DNA from 2 places in the Agarilytica rhodophyticola genome. Region 2 is predicted to be linked to the other one. Evidence: riboswitches for the same ligand, from Rfam matches in the RefSeq annotation. Region 2 holds a riboswitch; the other holds the start of a gene.

Region 1 (7,673 bases), 1.1 Mb from region 2:
AAAAACCTGATACGCCACTAATAACAAGCACAGAACTAATTGCTAATACATGCATTGACCAGGGCCAATTAGAAATTTTTAAGGTGTTTTTTATTTGTTCATCGGCTATTGATGTAACACTAGCTGCCTCAACTCCATTGTTGATACTATTATTTTCTTGATTTTTTGAGCGCCACATCCACCAGCCGTAGATGGCCATAAGCATATAATAGACCTGCAATAATGAATCCATTACTAAACTTACATCCCAAAATAAAAATATATAAATAATTGTACTTATCAATGCCGCAGGCCAACACCAATTATTTTCTTTCATAGCCAAAGCTAAGTAGGCAATGGCTAGAAAAACTGCTAACAACTCCCAAGCTGACTTGGCTAGGTAGAAAGCAAAGAAATTATCAATAAAAGAAAAAAAGTCCATCATCACTACTTTAAAGCTTCATAGCCGGGCAAAAATTTTGCGACAAAGACGCTACGACCAAACTGCTGATGGCTCCATGCCATAGTCTCTTTCAAAACATCCATAACATGCTCATATTCGCCCATCAAAATAGTAGCCGTTGGAAAGGTCTGTATCTTAATATCATCGAAGCTATTAAGGTGTTCAATAGTTTTCTTTATTGGCGTTAAATAAGATTCGTTAAATGGATAAAGAGTTAGTTCAACACTTAGTATCATTACACTATTCCTCAATGGAAAACCTGTTTAAAAATCCAACATACGCCATAGCTTATTCAAAGTTAAGTGTGGCGCTAATACCAATAACGCGAGGAGCACCAAGTTGATAATAGGGTTCTGTTTGATAAAAGTTTTGCGGATTATTACCAAAACTACCAAAACCTCGAATAATGGTATCTTCATCAGTTAAATTGCGCCCCCAAAGTGCCAATTGCCAAGAATCTCGCTGATAAGTTAGCCGAGTATTCCACAGAACATAAGATTCTGTTTGCTCTTCATGCCTTGCTGACAAGAAAAAGCTATCTTTAGCTTCTGCATCAATACGCCATGACAAATAGGGCAACACATCAAATTCCACTCCCACAGCAGCTTGATAACTAGGTGCGTGGGGCTGCTCTCGTCCTTCTAAATCCACTGGAGTCCCTGTATCAGCGTTGGCATTGGCGTGACTAAAATTTAAAAAATCACGAAACTCAGTTTCCAATAAACCAAGGTTGACCCAACTACGAGTACGCTCATTAATATAGTAGTTTACTTCTAATTCCAAACCATAGTTAACACCTGCAGCTGCATTACCAATAAAATCAGTAAAAGAGCAAGGACAATCACCGTTAACTTCACCAGAATCTCGGCTGGTGACTAAAGATTGCCGTACTTGGATATCGTCTCTATCTTGATAAAACAAACTTATTTGAGAATCGAGCTTACCACTTAGCCAAGTAGCTTTATGGCCAAGTTCGAAATTCCACATAAACTCGGTATCAAAAATAATAGGGATTAAATCGTTTCCGCTAGCATCTAGGGGACCTGGAATATTATTACCACCAGCTTTATAGCCACGAGAAACAAGACCGTAAAATAAATGATCTTCTATACCGCGATATTCAAGTGCAAGTTTACCGCCAGCAAAATCTTCATTATTTTCGATAACATTATTATTGCTATCAGAATAATCGGCTTTACGTGTCTCGGCACGAAGTCCAACAATCAACGATAGAGTATCGCCTAAGGGCACACCCAATTGTCCATAGGCCGCTATATTTTTGGTTTCGAAATTACTTCCAAATAGCGTAATTTCGGGATTAACAATAGGGCCGTAAAAGCTATCACCATTAGGATCGTTATTGGTGTAGGTCCTCAGCAAATCCACATCTTGCGCACGATAATAAATACCGGATACCCAAGATAGCTCACCTTCATCAGAGTTTGATACTAAACGTGAATCGAGAGAAATATTTTTATTATCCCGCTGATAATTGTCAAAGGTAGAATACTGAAAGAAAGCACAGGAGGAATCTATTGCGCAAACGGTTCGAAAACTCCAGTCCTCGTCAAAACCGTATTCTAAGTCGGAATCCGCAGCACTTAGGTTGGTTTCCCACTTAAAACTGTCAAAGCCTGCATAATCAAGCCCCAAAGCCAATGCCCGAGTATTAACACGGTCGTGGCCGGGTTGATCTGTGATCGTTTGACGATTACTTTCATAACTAAAAGCATCATAACCGTTGTCGGCATCAACAATATAACTTGTGAACTTAATCAACGTATCATCATTAGCCTGCCAATGTAGCTTAGTGCGGATTGTTGTCTCGTCAATATTCTCAGTATTGTCACGATTTAAATGAACATTAGAGGTATAACCATCACTTTGATTTTTTGATAGCGCGATACGCATGGAAATATCATCGCTGACAGGGCCACTAATCACTTGCTCATATTGGCGAGTATTAAACTCTCCGAGTGCTAAACGAAGGCTGCCTCCAGACTCAGAAGGATCTTGCGAGACTATGTTAATTAATCCAGCTAAAGCGTTAGCACCGTACAAAGTGCCTTGAGGACCACGCAACACTTCAACTTGTTTTATATCTAGAGTTGTAGCGGCGCCACCAACCCCGGTAAAATCAATACCGTCAATGATCAATCCTACCGAAGGGTTAATAGGGTCGACAAACTGACTACGTTCCCCGATACCTCGAATTTGAAAGAAACGACCACGGGAAGCACCAGAGGAAAAATTAACATTAGGGATAATATTTAATACATCTTCCAAATGACTCGCTTCACGAGCACGCAATTGAGCCTGTCCAATAATACTGACGCTTGTAGCAGTATCTAACACAGTCTTTTCATGAAACTCGGCATTCACCACCACTTCTTCTAGGGGTTTTTCCTGATAAGCTGCCAAGGCAGATCCGGCGGTAAATAAAGTAATTGCAGGTAATGTTCGATAAAATTTCAAGGATGGCCCTCGGTTTGTCAACAAAAAGACCCGGAGAGCAGCAGTTTGATAAGCTAAAGAAGCACCGCGTTAACGGCCACTCGTGCGCCGTTATTAAAAAAGGATGGCTGATCTTAAATCCTATCCCTACGCCAGAATTAACCGGATCAGGTTCAAAGGGTTTGAATGCTTATTCATCTCAGGCGAATACACTATGTAAAGACGCCACCCCTCAGGAGTAGCTGATTTTAACTTTTTGTTATTAACCTAGCAATCAAAAACCAGCATAGCTGTACGAGGTTTTTTGAGTTTCAACGTTTCTTTATAGAATCAGCCCGCGAAGATGTTGAGCCCACACGACGCCAAGCTTCATATTCTTCACCATTACGCCAGGTTACGCCGATGTACTCTTCCCAGTGATCGCCACTGTTACTATTGTTACCATTGCTAATACGGTAACGGTAACGACCACCACCACAACCTCCTGCACCAAAAGCCATTTGGCAAACCTTTAACACAATATATTCTCCGTCATAGCTAAAACCATCTTCAAGATTTTTGCATGTACCCATAAACTGCTTTGGCACAGAAAATATGTTTACTAAAGACTCTTTGCCCGCTACCTGTTTGATTGTAAATACCGAACATCCCTTGGAAAAATACTGTACGTCACCAACTTTGAGCTGTGACATATTCACCCTGGAAACACCACTTGGAATAAAAGTACGCTTTAAATCCTGAGCTATGTCTTTAAGCTGATATAGGAAATATCCTGCAACACATATCAGCAGTAGCAAAGAAAAGAAGATAGCCAATAAGAAGTATTTTATAAATTTAACTTTTTTGCTTGGCATTTACTTACGTGGGACATGAATATGCATAGTTTCTTTAACTTCCTCCATTACCACATAACTGGTGGATTCTTGCACTCCAGGCAAGGTGAGCAAAGTATCACCAAGAAAGTCTCGGTATGCTCTCATATCAGCAACACGGGCTTTTATCAGATAGTCGAAATTACCGGATACCAAATAACATTCTTGCACTTCATCTAGTGCCGCTGCAGCGCGCTTAAACTCGGCAAATATATCTTGCGACGTTCTCGATAGGCGGATTTGCACAAATACCACTAACGCCGCTCTTAGTGCCGCCGGGTCAAGTATAGCAGTGAAGCCCTTGATCACCCCTTGGCGCTCTAATTTCTTAACACGCTCCATGCAAGGAGTAGTGGTTAAACCGACACGGCGAGCTAGTTCCGAATAGGTGATACGCCCCTCCCGTTGTAGTTCGCGTAAGATATTACGGTCAATCTTACTGAGGTTTACACCATCAAGACTCTCATTAGTAGGTATTTTTTCTGTCATTTGTAGTTTTATTAGTTAATTTTTCTGAATAATTACAATATTAGAGAAATAATTCTTTTTGGCAACAATTATAATTTTTGCGTTCGTAAAACATACAATATTGGGAGGCTTAGGCCATGTTAATCGGTGTACCTAAAGAGATTAAAAACCATGAATACCGTGTCGGTTTGACGCCTGCCGGTGTACAAGAACTAACTGAAGCTGGTCATGATGTCATTATTCAGACTATGGCCGGAGACGCCATCGGTTTTATTGACAATGACTACGTTGCAGCAGGAGCAGAAATTGTAGGCAGCGCAGAAGAAGTATTTGAACGCGCTCAGATGATTGTAAAGGTGAAAGAGCCACAGCCAAATGAATGCAAAATGCTACGAGCTGAACAGACGCTTTTCACATACTTACACTTGGCCCCAGACCCAGAACAAGCCAAATTACTACTCGCCTCAGGTGCAACCTGTATCGCTTATGAGACAGTAACTGACGCTAATGGCGGCTTACCACTACTAGCGCCAATGAGTGAAGTAGCCGGACGTATGTCAATACAAGCAGCGGCTCATACGCTAGAAAAAGCCCAAGGTGGCCGCGGTGTGCTGTTAGGTGGTGTGCCAGGTGTTGAGTCCGCTAAAGTTGTTGTTATTGGTGGCGGCGTCGTTGGACTTCACGCAGCCCGAATGGCAATGGGCCTTGGCGCAGATGTCACTATATTAGATCGCTCCTTACCACGCTTAAAGCAAATAGACGAAATGTTCGATGGCCGCATCAAAACACTTTTCTCTAATAAAGCCACTATCGAACAACAAATTAGTGATGCCGACGCAGTTATCGGTGCAGTCTTAATTCCTGGAGCAGCGGCCCCTAAACTTGTTACTCGTGAAATGCTAAAAGGAATGAAAAAAGATACAGTTCTTGTGGATGTGGCAATTGACCAAGGTGGTTGTTTTGAAACAAGCCGCGCAACCACTCACGAAGAACCTACCTACGTCGTAGATGGCATTATTCATTACTGTGTTGCTAATATTCCTGGCGCAGTTGCACGAACCTCAACGTTAGCATTAACAAACGCTACACTTCCTTTTGTCGTAGCGTTAGCTAATAAAGGCAGCAAACAGGCCATGATGGACGACGTGCATCTATGCAATGGTTTGAATGTTTATAAAGGTATTTATACCTGCAAAGCTGTGGCAGACGCTTTAGACAGCGAATATGTCGAGCCGATGACTGCACTTAAAGAAAAGTAAATTATCTTAGGCTCTGCTAGAGCTGAAAGTAAAAAACCACGCTCTAAGAGTGTGGTTTTTTTATCTTCGCCTTATCCTGTCTTTAAAAATTTTCGCTGTATGCTAAGGCGTGTTAATAATGATGCAATCATATATTTAGCTGTAGTATATGCTGCTTAAACCTATTTAAAATCTCCTTCGCTTCTCTGCTTCTTTTAAATGGTACAATCTCGCCACTACTTTCTGTAATATTTCTGTTAGAGAAAGCTTTAGACCTCAATAAATTACCTATTATATTTATTTGTGCTTCTTGCTTTTTATCGCCTCTTGACGCAATAAAAGAGCCTTCAAGACCAAGCTGCTTGGCTTCAGCTAGAGTAATCGGTGGCATATTCTTTGGATTTAACATCCATAATCCAGAGTTTTCTATGCTTGGTGCGGAAGAAAATACAGACTTTTGTCCCAACAATGTATTTTCACTAAAATTTTTAAAATGGGATCGCGCACTTTCCATAAACACATAATCAGTCACCGCAGCTAAGCTTTCCCCGTACTCAGCAAGGATAAGTTGTTGAAATATTGGAAAATCCTTAACAAGAGATTTTTCTTTTTCGCTAAGGTCTTCTTGCAGCTTATTGGACATTATTCCAATATTTCTTTCTAATCTAGGCATTGCTCGTAGAAAAATAAAGCTTTCTGAAGCCTTATCACCCAACGCAGCTTTTATTTTATTTGTTGAGTTTAGCTTGGTTTTAAACGTAACCTGATATTGATCCAAAATTTTCTCTAGTGCCTGCGCTATATTGGCTATATTCTTGTCCTCAGTATTATGGCTTTTGGAAAAAAATTCTCTCAATTTATGGATTTTTCCTCTCTCAGATCTAGATACACTCAACAGACTACTCTCGCCATATATATTTGCACCTGAGGGTATTCGGTATTCTCTTGTCGGAGTTTTATCTAGCAAAGAGTTTTCAGTTTGCAAACCAAAGTCTTTATAGAAGCATGGAGAGAGTGCAAACTTAGTTTTACCTTTAGAGTTTTCTGTCACACATATATCAGAGACTAGAGTCAACAAGCGTAATACATCACTACGCATCCAAGGGCTTACCATTTCATCCACAATATCAATTGCTTTGTTAAATATATCAAAGTGACGATCAGTAATAGCACCATCTTTTCTGAAATCGCTAAATCTCTCTCTCAATATATTCGTAGACAGAATATCGATCTGTTTTTGCCCATTAGATGTTATATTTCCACTTAGTATTTTCCGAGTAGCAAGAGGTACACTATCATTTTCTACCCATAGTTGAACTTTCCCCTTGTATCCACTTACTATATCTCGATTCAATTCTTGTAAGCATTGATGAATTTTTTTAGCATACTCTTTTTGAGAAACTGATGATTCTTTGTCACCTTCCTTTTCACCCATACGTAAAAAAATCATATTCATTGTTTGAATCTGATTCGATTTTTTTTCTCGTATAGGATACAAATACCCAGAACTTCCTTTATGAGTTCTTTGTACTGGGTTGGCAGTATCGTGTTTAACAACGCTAAGGGCTAGAAGAGAATTAGCATTTGGTAGAAGGGAACTACTGCTTCTAGCACAAGTAAAAGCGGGCCTTTCGCCTTTACTATTGATATTAGAGATTAAGTTGGGCTGTAAAAAATTATTACTAACAGTCGTCATTACGCAAACCCTTCGTGAACATTTAGGCCCTAAGCGCTATTTAGTAGGTCATTCATAGAGAGAAAAATAAGCACATATTGTTCTTTCCACTACGATCTAAAATGTGTTCCAGGTTTTTGACTACGCGCAACGTCGGCAAGACCGGCGCTTTCTTTTCCAAGTTTAATCATTGTCTCAGCTTTATTGGGTGGCACTTTCATCATTTTGGAATAAACTTGTGTCGCTAAACTATTTAACGCTTTTTCGGCTGGTTTTATCCCTGCACCTCGAGCATAGCTTTTTGCTAATGCATAAAAAGCGACTATCGTAGTTAAACTACCTATTAATGGCTCGGCATCATCCCAATTGTGTTTTTCAAGATTAAGTCCCATATCGTTAGCGGCCCCTTTGACTTTATCCATAAAAGCTTCATCATAAGTGGCTTTATAAGTCGCTACACCTAAACCTGTTGCTGCGCCAATACCTACTGCAGCTGCCGCTGTATTTATTCCTGCCTGTAGCTT
Region 2 (7,673 bases):
GTATACTTAACGAACAAAAGCTGGTTCATTAATTAAGCAAAATAGATTTATAAATGACATGGAAATAGCACCAGGGTCTTATCGTATTAACGCAAATTATGCAGCTCCCTATGACGGCTACAACAAGATTAAAATTCTTCTCATAAAATTCTCCAACGTCGCGGATGCGGTTAATAGAAGGTGGAGAAGGTGGCTATAAAGATTCTATTTTTATGTTTGTGCCTGTGCACTTAGAAACCATAGTTGAGCGTTATACAAACGCTGAATTTCGCACCAAGAAATCACAATAAAACCGTAGAGAACAAGACAAAACAAACCATCTGTCGTTAAAAGACAAACTTTGTGCTCCTTTATTCCATCAACAAAAGCTGCAATATGTGCTAGCTTCCCTTGTTAGCTCTTAATGTTCAGACTTGAGGGGCTGTGATAATGTCAGTATCGTTATTCTGGAAATAAAAATAAGTTGCCAAGATCGCCATACTGAGTAGCCAGGAGTAAGGTAACCATTGCGCTTAGAGTCTGACGAAAAAAATAAATATATAAAATGAGCACAGGCAAAAGTTATTTCAACACTCACATGTTTTGCCAGAGAGTTCGGAAAAAACAGACCGCAGGAGTCTTAACATGCAGTTTACCCATAGCGAAAAAACGCAAGATTATCTAGGTCGCTTGAAAGCGTTTATAGATGAACATATAAAACCTGTAGAACAAAAAATATACAACGAAACAGAAGAGCTCAATCCCACCGGGGATTGGCGCACATGGAAACTTCACCCTCTAATCGAGCCCCTTAAACAGAAAGCCAAAGATGCCGGACTTTGGAACCTGTTTCTCCCAGATGCAGAACTAGCACAAGGTTTGAGTTGTGTTGAATATGCGCCTTTAGCTGAAGAAATGGGACGCTATCTGTTTGCCTCAGAAATTTTTAATTGCAATGCCCCAGATACAGGCAATATGGAAGTGCTTTACCATTTTGGTAATGAACAACAAAAAGAACGCTGGCTGCAACCTCTGCTCAGTGGAGAGATTCGCTCTGTGTTCGGCATGACCGAACCTGACGTCGCCTCGTCAGACGCTACCAATATGCAGGCCTCTATAGAAGTTGACGGCGATAATTTGGTGTTAAACGGCAAGAAATGGTGGACAACAGGCTTAGGGCACCCTAATGCCAAGTTGGCCATTTTTATGGGCTTATCCAACCCTGAGAATGACAAGCATAGCCAACACAGTATGGTACTAGTACCGCTGGATACTCCAGGAATCAAAATTGTTCGAATGCTCAGTGCCTATGGCGACTACGACGCTCCTGTGGGTCACGGCGAAATGCATTTTACCAATGTTAGAGTTCCCAAAGAAAATCTATTAGTCGGCTTGGGCCAAGGCTTTCTAATCGCTCAAGGCAGGCTCGGCCCAGGACGCATTCACCACTGCATGCGAGCCATAGGCATGGCCGAAAAAGCTTTAGAACTTGCCATGCAAAGATCCCTAGACCGAGAAGCATTTGGCCAACCATTATTTAAATTAGGCGGTAACTCAGAGCGCATGGCCGATGCCCGTATCGCTATTGAGCAGGCGCGACTACTCACCTTGCACGCGGCGTGGAAAATCGACAATGTCGGCGTCAAACACGCCATGACCGAAATTTCTGCCATCAAAGTTGCTGTGCCGAATATGCTGCAAAAAGTAGTTGATATGGCCATACAAATTCACGGTGGCGCCGGTATGTGTCAGGATACACCACTGGCTCGTTTTGCTTCTGGAGCCAGGGCTCTGCGTTTGGCTGATGGGCCCGATGAAGTACATAAGAAAATGGTAAGCCGTTTGGAGTTAGCAAAATATAGGAGATAAGACATGAGTCAAAACGTTGTTATTACCGGTGCCGCTTCTGGTTTGGGTAAAGCTTTAGCTTTGCGCTATGCCGGCCCGGACGTAAAGATTTGCGTGGCGGATATTAATTTTGAACGAGGACAAGAAGTCGTTGACCAGGCCAAACAAAAAGGTGCTGAGGCTTTTTATCAGTCTTGCGATATTACGAATCAAAAAGATATAGATGATTTAGCCGAGGCACTGAAAGCCCATTGGGATGGTCAAATAGATATACTGGTAAACAACGCCGGCGTCGCCACTGGCGGCGGTTTGGGTTATGAAGATATAGAGCAGTGGCAATGGGTGTTCAACATCAATCTCTTTGGCGCTATCCGCATTTGCCGAACCTTAGTCCCACTTATGCAGGCACGCAGTCAAGGAACTATTCTTAACATTGCTTCTCAAGCAGGCTTAACCCCCGCTCCACTTATGGGAAGCTATAACGCCAGTAAAGCTGCTACCATTAGTTTTTCTGAAACCATGCACTTAGAACTTGCTCGTGACAATATTCATGTGTGCGTGGCTTGTCCATCCTTCTTCGCAACTAACCTCGGAGAGTCCTTACGAAGCACCCAACCAGGTCTAGATAAATCTTTAGGACGGCTTCTAAACCGACCGGGAATCAACGCAGATCAAGTGGCCGACCTTATTTATCGCGGCGTCGCTGCTAAAAACTTTATGATAGTCACGCATAAAGAAGGACGCATGGCCTTTCGCTTGAAAAATTGGCTGCCCCTCAATCGTTATCTAAAGATGATGAAAGAGAAAACCAAGAATTTTGGAAATATTAAATGAGTCAACAGACAAACCACGGTGCCATTGATAAAGCGAGTGATGTAAGGCCTGGAGAAGAACTGGATTTATCTAAACTCGTCCCTTGGTTACAAGAAAGCCTAAAGGATAAAATTCCTAACCTCAGTGGCCTGCCAGAGGTGACACAATATTCTGGGGGAGCTTCCAACTGGACCTACTGTCTAAGCTATCCTAAGGCCGAGCTGATTTTGCGCCGCGCGCCAAAGGGCACCAAGGCCAAGGGTGCACACGATATGGGACGTGAGTATCGTCTGCAGGCAGCCCTGAAACCGGTGTACCATTATGTACCTGAAATGCTGGCCCATAGTGATGATGAAAGTATCATCGGCGCTGAGTTCTATGTTATGGAAAAGCTCACAGGCCTAATTCCCCGAAAAAACATGCCTCGAAGTACTGCGCTTGATGAAGCCCAGGTTCGAAAATTATGTTTAAACGCTATCGATAGTTTAATCAACTTACACAAAGTGGACTACCAAAGTGCCGGGCTTTCTCACCTGGGCAAAGGTGCAGGTTATACTCAACGTCAAATAGAAGGCTGGACAGCACGTTATCAAAAAGCCAAAACATGGAATGTACCCAGCGGCAAGTTTGTCAGCAATTGGTTAGCGCACAATATGCCGGACAAAGAAAACATTTGTATCACCCATAATGACTTTCGCTTTGACAACTTAGTGCTTGATGAAAATGATCCGACAAAAATCATTGGTGTATTAGACTGGGAGTTAGCAACTTTAGGTGACCCTTTGATGGATCTTGGTAATAGCCTAGCCTACTGGGTGGAAGCTGACGACGATTTTCTAGCACAATCGACACGTCGCCAACCAACACACCTCAAAGGTATGTTAACCCGACAAGAAGTGATCCAGTATTATTTGGAAAAAACTGGGTTTAATGTTGATAATTTTACTTTTTACGAGGTTTATGGGTTATTTCGCTTGGCTGGAATTGCTCAACAAATTTATTACCGCTACCATCATAAGCAGACCCGTAATCCCGCGTTCAAAAATATGTGGTTTTTTGTCCATTATCTTTTGTGGCGCTGTCGTAAAGCAATTAAACGAGTAGCCTAGATGACCAGTATCTATTTAATTCGTCATGGCCAAGCGTCTTTTGGCCAACAAAATTATGATCAGCTTTCACCTCTTGGCAAGCAGCAGTCAAGGCGCCTTGGTGAATCCTTACAACAACGTTTGGGGCATTTCGACCGGGTATGCTTGGGCAGTATGTTTCGCCATAGACAAACAGCAGCCGAATGTTTAGAGGCAATGGGTCAAGACACGCCTGATGGTGAATGGGATTGCAATTCAGGATGGAATGAATACGATCATCAAAATATTCTCGCACAATTAAACCCCGAGTTCGCTACTGTAAGCGGCATTCAAGCTTATGTTAGCCAGCAGGCAGATACCAAGCATGCATTTGAAAAACTATTCAATGATGCCATTAGTCGCTGGATGAGCGGAGAGTACGATGGGGAATACTCTGAAGCTTGGCCCGTCTATCAAAAACGTATTAAGCAGGCGCTTGCAAAGACTATAGAAAAAAATCCCAATGCCGAGAAAATAGCAGTATTCACTTCCGGAGGAGCTATTTCCGTTATCAGCCAATACCTGCTTGGCGTGGCGCCTGAACATTTTATGAAACTAAACTGGACATTATTAAACTGCGGTGTAACAAAATTAGTAACAACAGGCAGTCGGCTATTTGTTGCCTCACTAAATGAACATACACATTTTGAAGGCCAGCACCAATCATTAATAAGTTATAAATAATAATAAAGACGACCATTATGAGTAGACAAAACATCTTAATTACAGGCGCAAGCTCAGGTCTAGGTAAGGGTATGGCGATAGAATTCGCCAAAATGGGGCGCAACCTCGCATTATGTGCTCGGCGTTTCGAAAGATTAGAGGAATTAAAAAAGGAATTACTCGATATCAACCCCAACATAAAAGTGGAAATACGCTCCTTAGATGTTGATAACTCAGACCAAGTATTCGAAGTATTTAAAGCATTTAAAGAAGATTTTAAAACACTGGATCGAATAATTGTCAATGCAGGCATGGGCAAAGGCGCTTCCATAGGGACAGGGTATTTTTATGCCAACAAACAGACAGCTGTGACAAACTTTGTATCTGCATTGGCTCAATGTGAAGCTGCAATGGAAATTTTTCGCGAACAAAACGCAGGTCACTTGGTTACTATATCTTCTGTCAGCGCAATTCGAGGTGCACGCAGGGCACTTAATGTTTATGCCGCCACCAAGGCAGCATTGACATCTATGAGTGAGGGTATGCGAATCGATGTATTAGCAACACCTATAAAAGTATCCACTGTTCACCCTGGTTTTATTCGCAGTGAGCTTAACGAAAAAGTCAAAAAAGTCCCATTTATGGTGGACACAGAAACAGGCTGCAAAGCCATAGTAAAAGCTATCGAAAAAGAAGGTGCAAATAGCTATGTCCCCGCTTGGCCATGGCTACCAATACGTTATGTGCTTAGTATAGCGCCTCTTTCTTGGCTCAAAGTCTTGGCTTAAAATGTTTAGCAAGGGCCTAACGGCCCTTAGCATCATTGTTATATTTTCTCGTTAATTCTTCTAATTTTTAGCATTGCCGTCTTAATCTCGCAATGAATTCTTCACCAAAACTCTTGTCACGTAAAAATTAGATTAGGGCATGCCAACAGCCCTGTCCAAATCTCTATTCCTACCGGTTGCATAGATTAAATTCTTAGGTAAAAGCTGACTGCATAAACAAACTTAAAGTTGCTGACTCAGGCAATAGCTATTTACAAATGCAAAAAAGAAGATCTATAATCTCATCCACTCGCGGGGTGCCATGTGCTGAGATGTACCTTATTTGAATCACTCGCTTAGACTCACTGTTTAGTTGAGATGTATTTTTACAAACCCGCATAACCTGATCCGATTAGTATCGGCGTAGGGACGAGTTTCATTTATTGCAAATAAAGCATCTTAAATTCATATATGATCATAGAGCTATAAATCTACATATGAATTTATAATAGATAAAAAGAGTGGCAGCAGTTTATTACACTTATTACGTAAAAAAATAATGAGTGTAAATTGAGAAAGGCTTTAGAAAAGTAAATTTACTTAAGTTCTGACTCTGCTTTCACACTATAAACGGCTTAAAGATTGATTAGCTAAAGAACTGATCAAAGGCCAACTTATAAAAACTCGCTTTGCTTTGTGATAATACACTTCCCTATCGCCGTATTATTAATTTATTTAACGGCGAAAGATATGAATACTCCTGAATTTCTCAAAAGCGAATCTGATACAGATACAGTTAAAAGCAGTATCTCAACCACACCATTACCTGCGAGTAAAAAAATATATTCTCAGGCATCAATTGACGGTGTGGAAATTAAAGTTCCGATGAGAGAAATTGCCTTAACCGATGGCACTACCACTGCCGTATATGATACTTCAGGCCCCTATACAGATGAAAACGAAGCCATCGATATTCATCGCGGTCTAAAAGATATCCGCTCCCAATGGATACAGCAACGAGGAGATGCTGAGCATTATCAAGGGCGAGAAATTAAAGCGATTGACAATGGTTTTGAAGACGCAAGCAAGGCTTTTCCATTTAATTCTCCTGAATTACAACGCCAACCTTGTCGCGCTAAAACAGGAAAAAATGTTTCTCAAATGCACTATGCTCGCCAAGGTATTATCACGGCAGAAATGCACTACATTGCGATTAGAGAAAACCAATTACGCGAAGCAATAAATAACGAATTTAACACCGAAGAAAGACAAAAGCGCCTGCAAGGAAATCCAATGGGAGCTAAGCTTGCACCTATAACAGCAGAATTTGTGCGCAAAGAAGTAGCAGAAGGACGAGCGATTATACCCGCAAATATTAACCATACTGAACTTGAGCCAATGATTATTGGCCGCAATTTCTTAGTAAAAGTGAATGCTAATATAGGTAATTCAGCATTAGATTCTGATATTGAGCAGGAAGTAGAAAAATTAGTTTGGGCAGTTCGCTGGGGCGGCGATACGGTAATGGATTTATCTACTGGCAAGCATATTCACTCCACGAGAGATTATATTATTCGCAACTCGCCCGTACCTATCGGCACCGTACCCATTTATCAGGCACTAGAAAAAGTTAACGGTGTGGCCGAGGATTTAACTTGGGAGATTTTTCGCGATACTCTGATTGAACAAGCCGAACAAGGTGTCGATTATTTTACTATTCACGCTGGCGTCCGTTTAGCTTTTATTCCCTTGACGGTTAACAGGGTTACGGGAATTGTTTCCCGTGGCGGCTCGATTATGGCTAAGTGGTGTATCGCCCACCACCAGGAAAACTTTCTCTATACCCACTTTGAAGAAATTTGTGAAATCATGAAAGCCTATGATGTAAGTTTTTCTCTAGGCGATGGTCTGCGCCCAGGCTCAGCGGCAGATGCAAATGATGAAGCACAATTTGCAGAATTAATTACCTTAGGCAAACTGACAAAAATAGCATGGGAACATGATGTTCAAGTGATGATTGAAGGTCCAGGACATGTGCCAATGCATCTAATCCAGGAAAATATGGACATGCAACTTAAACACTGTCACGAAGCCCCCTTTTATACACTTGGGCCATTAACTACTGACATTGCACCAGGCTATGATCATATTACCAGTGGCATTGGCGCCGCCATGATCGCGTGGTACGGGTGTGCAATGCTCTGCTATGTTACTCCCAAGGAGCATTTAGGTTTGCCTGATAAAAATGATGTTAAAGAAGGTATTATTACGTATAAAATCGCGGCCCACGCAGCCGATGTAGCAAAAGGCCATCCCGGAGCGCGTTATCGCGACGACTTACTTTCTAAAGCACGTTTTGATTTTCGCTGGCACGATCAGTTTAATTTGGGGCTTGACCCTGAGCGAGCGCAGGAATTTCATGACCAAACATTGCCAAAAGATTCTGCCAAAGTAGCACATTTTTGTTCTATGTGTG

Evidence for each region. A riboswitch is a leader RNA that binds a small molecule or an ion and turns the genes downstream of it on or off. The one in region 2 is predicted to bind thiamine pyrophosphate.
Region 1: linked by a shared signal. The riboswitch ahead of BVC89_RS01350 (TonB-dependent receptor) and the one ahead of thiC (phosphomethylpyrimidine synthase ThiC) in region 2 are both predicted to bind thiamine pyrophosphate.

What each region holds. Positions count from the first base shown of each region.
Region 1 covers NZ_CP020038.1:313,879-321,551, reverse strand. Annotated here, with positions in the region: gene pnuC (nicotinamide riboside transporter PnuC) at 1-424, opposite strand, end outside; gene BVC89_RS01355 (YkoF family thiamine/hydroxymethylpyrimidine-binding protein) at 427-678, opposite strand; gene BVC89_RS01350 (TonB-dependent receptor) at 731-2,917, opposite strand; TPP riboswitch at 3,024-3,139, opposite strand; gene BVC89_RS01345 (hypothetical protein) at 3,208-3,588, opposite strand; gene BVC89_RS01340 (Lrp/AsnC ligand binding domain-containing protein) at 3,751-4,257, opposite strand; gene ald (alanine dehydrogenase) at 4,374-5,495, shown strand; gene BVC89_RS01330 (hypothetical protein) at 5,623-7,170, opposite strand; gene BVC89_RS01325 (hypothetical protein) at 7,260-7,673, opposite strand, start outside.
Region 2 covers NZ_CP020038.1:1,369,412-1,377,084, reverse strand. Annotated here, with positions in the region: gene BVC89_RS05870 (acyl-CoA dehydrogenase family protein) at 625-1,848, shown strand; gene BVC89_RS05865 (SDR family oxidoreductase) at 1,852-2,661, shown strand; gene BVC89_RS05860 (phosphotransferase family protein) at 2,658-3,749, shown strand; gene BVC89_RS05855 (histidine phosphatase family protein) at 3,750-4,451, shown strand; gene BVC89_RS05850 (SDR family oxidoreductase) at 4,469-5,218, shown strand; TPP riboswitch at 5,501-5,644, shown strand; gene thiC (phosphomethylpyrimidine synthase ThiC) at 5,948-7,673, shown strand, end outside.